Regions from separate parts of the Parageobacillus sp. VR-IP genome, predicted to be linked through region 2. Evidence: riboswitches for the same ligand, from Rfam matches in the RefSeq annotation. Region 2 holds a riboswitch; the other holds the start of a gene.
What was found. Region 2 has a riboswitch for S-adenosylmethionine ahead of HT574_RS01000 (bifunctional homocysteine S-methyltransferase/methylenetetrahydrofolate reductase). Riboswitches for the same ligand answer to the same signal wherever they lie in the genome.

Region 1 (4,049 bases), on a different contig from region 2:
CACAAAAGGAAATGAAAGGCGTGTAAAAGATAATTTGTTTATTTTAGAAAAAGAAGGATATCGCCTTTATCCTCTTGATATTCCGCTAGAGGTTAGAAGAACGCTGCAAAGCGAAGCGAGCGGTCAAGCGGTGGTGAAAAAACTGGAACTTGCTGATAATCGGACGATTGTCACGTATGAGCTTGTCGCCTTGCATTCAACGAATTAAAAAAGGAGGGAATTGCTCCCTCCTTTTCGATTATACAAGCGGACCTCCAAGCGCTTCAATTTCCGGTGCAATATGCTTGAATTTTTGGAAGTTTGCGCGGAATTTTGCGGCCAGCTCTTTTGCTTTTTGTTCATATGCATTTTTATCCGCCCATGTATTTTGCGGCTGCAGCACTTCATCTGGCACTCCTGGAATATGAAGCGGAATGGCCAAGCCGAAAATAGGGTCTTTCACCGTTTCGACATTGTCCAGTTCTCCTTCGACCGCTGCTTGCACCATTGCTCGCGTGTAAGCCAGCTTCATGCGGCTGCCGACTCCGTACTCCCCGCCGGTCCAACCAGTGTTGACGAGGAATACCCGCACGTTATGTTCAACGATTTTTTTGCCGAGCATTTCCGCATAGCGCACGGCCGGGAGCGGCAAAAATGGAGCGCCGAAGCAAGTAGAGAACGTAGCTTGCGGAGAAGTGATTCCCCGTTCAGTGCCGGCGAGCTTGCTCGTATAGCCGCTTAAGAAATGGTACATTGCTTGCTCGCGCGTCAGTTTGCTAATTGGCGGCAATACGCCAAACGCGTCTGCGGTTAAGAAAATAATCGTTGATGGGTGGCCGGCGACGCTTGGATCCACGATATTGGCAATGGCCTGAATCGGATAAGCAGCTCGCGTATTTTCCGTTAATGTCGCATCATCGTAATCTGGCATTCTTGTCTGTTCGTCAACCACCACGTTTTCAAGCACTGCTCCGAACCCAATGGCGTCAAAAATTTGCGGTTCTTTTTCGCGGGATAGGTTGATGCATTTCGCATAGCATCCGCCTTCGATATTAAAGATGCCGCGGTTTGACCAGCCGTGTTCGTCATCACCGATTAAGCGGCGGTTTGGATCAGCGGAAAGCGTCGTTTTTCCTGTTCCCGACAGCCCGAAAAATAATGCAACATCTCCTTCTTTGCCAACGTTGGCCGAGCAATGCATAGAAAGAATCCCTTGTTCCGGAAGCAAATAGTTCATCACCGAAAAAATCGATTTTTTCATTTCGCCAGCGTATTCTGTGCCGCCAATTAATACGATGCGGCGTTCAAAAGAAATGATAATAAACGCTTCTGATCTTGTTCCGTCCACCGCAGGATCTGCTTTGAAATTTGGAGCAGAGATCACCGTAAATTGCGCTTCGTGTGTTTGTAATTCCTCTGCACTTGGGCGAATAAATAATTGATGGGCAAATAAATTGTGCCAAGCAAATTCGTTGATAACTTGAATCGGCAAACGATATTTAGAATCAGCGCCGGCAAATCCTTTAAAGACAAAAATCTCATCTTGTTTCATTAAATAATCAAGCACTTTATTATATAAGTTTTCAAACACTTCTTCCGAAATTGGCTGGTTGACGGTTCCCCAATCGATTTTTTCTTTCGTTGCGGCTTCTTCGACAATGTATTTATCTTTCGGCGAGCGTCCTGTATACTTTCCTGTTGTTACCGCTACCGCCCCAGTAGCTGTTAACTGGCCTTCCTTTCGCTGCAACACTTTTTCCACCAGCTGGGCTACCGATAAATTATGAAATACGTTTGGTTGTTGCAATAATAATGAAAGCTTATTGGTCATTTTTGCGATCCCCATGTTCAAAACCTGCCTTTTTTTATTTAAATAATCTCTTCAAATAGTATAACACATTTTTGTTATTAGTCCATACTATTTATGACGATTTATTTTATTTATTTTTCCTTTTTTTTTCAAAAAAAATTCGCCATATTTTGTTGACTTTTCCCGTTTCATTACGATAAGATAAGTCATTGAACGGATACTCTTATCCCGAGTCGGTGGAGGGACAGGCCCAATGAAGCCCAGCAACCGTCACAACTGGAAACATGTGAAATGGTGCTAACCTGTGGCAAGGCGATGTCCTTGAACGATAAGAGTGAAAGGAGCAATACGATTGCAATGACCTTTCCTCACCGTTACAGGAAAGGTTTTTTTATATGAGAAAATGAAATAAGGGAAATGAGTACCGTATCGCCCGCCGTTTGCGGCATCATCATTTTTTGATGTTTGATTAAGGAAAGAGGAGGAAAATGCCGAATGTCAAAAAAAAGACGTTTATTTACTTCAGAGTCTGTAACAGAAGGTCATCCGGATAAAATTTGCGACCAAATTTCCGATGCGATTTTAGATGCGATTTTAGAAAAAGATCCGAATGCTCGTGTCGCCTGCGAAACGAGCGTGACAACAGGGCTTGTGCTCGTAAGCGGAGAAATTACGACATCGACATATGTGGATATTCCAAGAATCGTTCGCGATACGGTTCGCGAAATCGGCTATACGCGCGCCAAATTCGGTTTTGACGCGGATACATGCGCCGTGTTGACATCGATTGACGAGCAGTCGCCGGATATCGCGATGGGGGTCGATCGAGCGTTAGAAGCTCGTGAAGGTCAGATGACTGACGAGGAAATCGAAGCAATCGGTGCCGGAGACCAAGGACTGATGTTTGGATTTGCCTGCAATGAAACGAAAGAATTAATGCCGCTTCCGATTTCTTTGGCGCATCGTTTAGCCCGTCGTTTGGCTGAAGTACGGAAAAAGGATATTTTGCCATATTTACGTCCAGATGGCAAAACACAAGTAACGGTAGAATATGACGAAAACGGCAAACCAGTACGCGTGGATACGATTGTCGTATCCGCACAGCATCATCCGGAAATTACGCAAGAGCAAATTGAACGCGACATTAAAGAACATGTCATTAAGCCGGTTGTGCCAAACGAGCTCATCGATGAAAACACAAAATACTTTATTAACCCGACAGGACGATTTGTCATCGGCGGACCTCAAGGGGATGCAGGTTTAACAGGACGGAAAATTATTGTAGACACGTACGGCGGCTATGCCCGTCACGGCGGCGGTGCGTTCTCTGGAAAAGATCCGACAAAAGTAGACCGTTCTGCGGCATATGCGGCCCGTTATGTGGCGAAAAATATCGTGGCGGCAGGACTTGCCGATAAGTGCGAAGTGCAGCTAGCCTATGCGATCGGGGTAGCAAGACCGGTTTCGATTTTCATTGACACATTTGGCACAGGAAAAGTATCGGAAGACATTTTAATTGAAGTCGTGCGCAACAACTTTGATCTGCGCCCGGCAGGCATTATTAAAATGTTAGATTTGCGTCGTCCGATTTACAAGCAAACAGCTGCTTACGGCCATTTTGGACGCACGGATATCGACCTGCCGTGGGAGCGCACGGATAAAGCAGAAACATTGAAAAAGCAAGCTTTTTCCTTGTCGAAGCAACAATAAATTAATGAATATGGAAAGGAGAGTTACAGCAACTGTAGCTCTCTTTTTTTTTGTTCAAAAAAGCAGATTAAGTTATTTCAGTGGTTTTGCAATCGATATGTTAACGGTGTATTTAAAAAAGGAAATTTTATAGTTTTATTGCTTCAAATCTATGATATAATCAGCATGCTGAATGAATATAAAGAAATGGGTGAAATACACATGTGCGGGTTTATTGGATGTGTTTATGATCATCCAAAAGTGCTAGACGAGCAATGGAAGAAAACGTTTGAAGAAATGAATAATATGATCACGCACCGTGGTCCAGACGACGAGGGGTATTTTTTCGATGACTATGTCCATTTTGGCTTTCGTCGGTTGAGCATTATCGACTTAGAAGGGGGTCATCAACCGTTATCGTACGCAAACGAGCGATATTGGATTATTTTTAATGGAGAAATTTATAACTATATTGAGCTACGCGAAGAGTTGTATGCGAAGGGATACGAATTTGCCACACATTCTGATACGGAAGTGATTATTGCGCTATATAGCCATGAAAGAGAAAAAG
Region 2 (4,049 bases):
GGCGTCAATGAGCGATTTGGCAATCGCGATCCCTTCGCGCGCCGCTTGCACTGGGTCGTTGGCGCATGCCGCCATGCGCGCGCGGATTTCTTCCGACAGCGTAATGCCCGGCACTTCATGGTGAAGAAAATCGGCGTTGCGCGCGCTCACAAGCGGCATAATGCCGATGTAAATCGGCGTTTCGAGATGTTTCGTCGCTTCGTACACTTCCTCGATTTGCCGTTCGGAATAAAGCGGCTGGGTAATAAAATAGTGGGCGCCGCATTGAATTTTTTTCTCCAGGCGCTCTACGGCCTTATCCAAATGGCGGACGTTCGGATTAAAGGCCGCGGCGATCGAAAAATTCGTTTTTTGTCCGAGCGGTTTTCCCGAATACGACAGCCCTTCGTTAAATTGGCGAATGAGCCGAATCAAGTCGAAAGACGATAAGTCGTAGACCGATGTCGCTCCAGGAAAATCGCCGATTTTCGATGGATCGCCGGTAATGGCGAGCACATCGGTGATACCGAGCGTATGCAAGCCCATCAGATGCGACTGCAGCCCGATCAAATTGCGGTCGCGGCAGGTGATATGAATAAGCGGACGGATGCCGAGCTGCTGTTTGACGATGGAGCCGAGCGCCATGTTGCTGATTCGTGGGGTAGCCAGCGAGTTGTCAGCCAGTGTCAGGGCATCAATGTTTGCCTCTTTCAGCGCTTTGGCGCCTTCTAAAAATTTGGCGATCCCTAATTTTTTTGGCGGATCGAGCTCGACGATCACCGAACGGCGCTCGCGGACGATGTCTTGCAGCGTCGGCACCGCGTTTGGTTCGTTTGATGATATGGAAACGGAAATATGGCGCTGTTTGACCGTTTTCGTTTGCACTGGCGTCCGATCGGTTAAGGCGTTTGCCATCGCTTCGATATGTTTCGGCGTCGTGCCGCAGCACCCGCCAATCAGGCGCACGCCTTGCTCACGGAAGGCAAGCGCTGTTTCTTTAAAATAATCCGTGTTTGTTTCATAGACAAGCCGTCCATCGCGATAATCCGGCAGGCTTGCGTTCGGATACGCGGAAAGAAACGCTCTGTTTGGCAGCGGCACTTCCTCCAGCGAGCGGATCATATGGTACGGGCCGAGACGGCAGTTTAGACCGACGACATCGGCTCCCAACTGTTCTAGGCGCGCCAATGCTTCGGCAAGAGGAGTGCCATCTTGCAAGACGCCGACTTCATGGAGGGAGACGTGCGCGATAATCGGCTTATCTGTTTCTTTGCGTGCGATCGCAAGCACTGTCTCTAATTCTTCTAAATCGTAATACGTTTCGAGCAACAAGCCGTCGACATCCTCATTTAACAGCACAAACAATTGCTCGCGAAACGTCCGCTTTACCTCTTCGATGGAAACGGCGCTTTTATTGATGCTGCGCAACCCTCCGATCGTTCCAAGCACGTAGGCTTTATTTCCCGCCGCCTGTTTGGCGAGCCTTACCGCCGCGCGGTTAATCGCCGGCACCTCGTCTTCGAGTCCATAGCGGGCGAGTTTGACGTAGTTGGCGCCATATGTATTCGTTTGAATGACCTCGGCGCCTGCGGCGATATATGCTTCATGAATATGAATGATGTCTTCCGGCTTCGATAAATTTAGTTCTTCAAAACATCGGTCGACGCCGTGCGAGTATAATAGCGTTCCCATCGCGCCATCGGCGATGAGGATGCGTTCTTTTAAGTCTTGCAAAAGTCCCACGCTCATTCCCCCGTTCTATGAAAATGGTAAAAGAAAAAAGCCTTCTATAAGAAGAAGACTTTTTATGTATCGTCTCTTCTTATCTTCCAGGCGTTTTCGCCTGTCTGGATTTAGCACCTTGGCTTCCGCCAGGTTGCTGAGGGTTCACTGGGCCAGTCCCTCCCCCTCTCTTGATAAGAAATTCGCTATGAAGTTGTAGCCAAACGTTTCAACGATATAGTTTTGATATTAATATATAATGTAAAGCATTTTCTGAAAATATTCAATATAATGGAATCGTTTTCAAGAAAATATCCCATCCTTACATGGAAAAAGCATTAGTACTTGATATTTAATGAAAACAGTGTCATTCACTATAGTGAACGTGAATGATTGGAATTTATAAATGTGGAAATAGAGGGGAAGAGCATAAAAAAATGTTACGGGCACTTAGTGCCGTAACATCTTTTTTATCGATAGTTGACAAATTGCACATCAATCGGCAGATCAGCTTCGCGAATTGCGGCGATGACCTTTTGCAAATCGTCTTTACTTTTGCCGCTGACGCGGATTTGATCATCCTGTACTTGGCTTTTCACTTTCAGGCCGGTGTTTTTAATGATCGTGTTGATTTTTTTCGCATTTTCCTTGTCGATGCCTTGCACGAGTTTGGCGCGCTGGCGCACCGTGCCGCCTGATGCTGGCTCAATTTTGCCGTATTGAATGTTTTTCGTCGGCACGCCTCGTCTAATGAGCTTGCCGATCAGCACGTCTTTAAGCTGTTCCAATTTAAATTCATCGTCAGAAATGAGAACGAGTTCGTCTTTTTCTAAGGAAATGTCGCTTTTGCTGCCTTTAAAGTCATAGCGGTTTTTAATTTCTTTCAGTGCGATGTTGATCGCATTGGTGACTTCGGATAAGTCGATTTTGGATACAATATCAAAGGAACTTTCTTTCGACATACACAACCTCCAGCACTTTTCGTTATTTAGTTTCATTATAGTAAAATGTGGCAAGGGACACAACAAGAAAAGGAGTGGGGGACCAAACACGGATAGCAGCGTTCTTGTGATGCAGGGAAAAACGACGTTTTGCGTGGAACTTTCAATTGGAGTGGGGAATAATAAGCGTGAAAATATAGACAAAAGGAAGAGGCTGCAATGAAACGATTAATTCCTGGAGAAATCATGACATTAACGGTAAAACGGGAAACGCCGTTTGGCTACGTTTTAACGAACGGCATGGAGGAAGTGCTGCTGCATAAAAGTGAAGCGAACGACATGCTTGCGGTGGGCGACGAGGCAACCGTATTTTTATATCATGACCACGACGGGCGGCTATGCGCCGCCATGAAAATGCCGAAAATCACGAACAACTGCTACGACTGGGTTGAAGTGGTGGACGTCGTTCCGAAATTGGGCGTTTTTGTCGATATTGGCATTTCCAAAGATTTGCTTGTGTCCATCGATGATTTGCCGCCGCTTCGCTCGTTATGGCCAAAGCGAAGGGATCAATTATATTGTTCGTTAAAAACGGATAAACGCGGCCGCCTTCTTGCTAGGCTTGCCGATGATGAAACGATGAAACAAATCGCCGTGAGCGCGCCGGAATCAGCATTTAACCAGAATATTCGCGGGCGCGTCTACCGCGTGATTAAAGTAGGAGCGTTTCTTATCTCCGATATCGGCTATCTCGGTTTTGTTCATGAATCCCAGTGGCGAAACGCGCCGAGGCTTGGGGAAACAGTGGAAGGGCGGATTATCGCCGTCAAAGAAGACGGGACGGTGAACGTATCCCTGTTGCCGCGCAAGCATGAAAGCATAGACGAAGACGCGGCGGCCATTTATGCCTATTTAGAAAGCCGTGGCGGGGCGATGCCATATCATGACAAAAGCGATCCTACTGATATTCAAGCGCGCTTTCATATGAGCAAGGCCGCCTTTAAACGTGCTTTAGGCCGCCTGATGAAGGAAGGAAAAGTATATCAAGAAAATGGTTGGACGTATAAGAAGGAATAAAGGAGGCAGAGCCAGTCGGGCTTTGCTTTTTTTCTGCCAAAAAACTTAACAAATGTCGAACCATGCCGATAAACAATAATGGACACTATGAAAAGAAAGGGACGAACATATGAAACAGCAAAGACGTATATGGCATCTTGTTATCGCGTTATTGGCTATGTTTACGATGATGTCCGGCTGTTCGCCGGAAGAGACAGTGGCAAAGAAAGACAGGATCAAAGTCGGAATTATGTTGTCGGACGTCGGACTTGGGGATCAATCGTTTAGCGATTCTGCGTTTCGCGGATTAATGAAAGCACGAGATGAACTAGGCATTATTTTTGATTACCG

Region 1: it holds a riboswitch for S-adenosylmethionine, as region 2 does, so the genes downstream of both, metK (methionine adenosyltransferase) here and HT574_RS01000 (bifunctional homocysteine S-methyltransferase/methylenetetrahydrofolate reductase) in region 2, are expected to answer to the same signal.

What each region holds. Positions count from the first base shown of each region.
Region 1 covers NZ_JABVYQ010000004.1:35,398-39,446, forward strand. Annotated here, with positions in the region: gene HT574_RS10830 (DUF2584 domain-containing protein) at 1-208, shown strand, start outside; gene pckA (phosphoenolpyruvate carboxykinase (ATP)) at 239-1,825, opposite strand; SAM riboswitch class I at 2,010-2,124, shown strand; gene metK (methionine adenosyltransferase) at 2,285-3,499, shown strand; gene asnB (asparagine synthase (glutamine-hydrolyzing)) at 3,701-4,049, shown strand, end outside.
Region 2 covers NZ_JABVYQ010000001.1:177,394-181,442, forward strand. Annotated here, with positions in the region: gene HT574_RS01000 (bifunctional homocysteine S-methyltransferase/methylenetetrahydrofolate reductase) at 1-1,722, opposite strand, end outside; SAM riboswitch class I at 1,799-1,902, opposite strand; gene HT574_RS01005 (YajQ family cyclic di-GMP-binding protein) at 2,172-2,663, opposite strand; gene HT574_RS01010 (CvfB family protein) at 2,862-3,719, shown strand; gene HT574_RS01015 (BMP family lipoprotein) at 3,829-4,049, shown strand, end outside.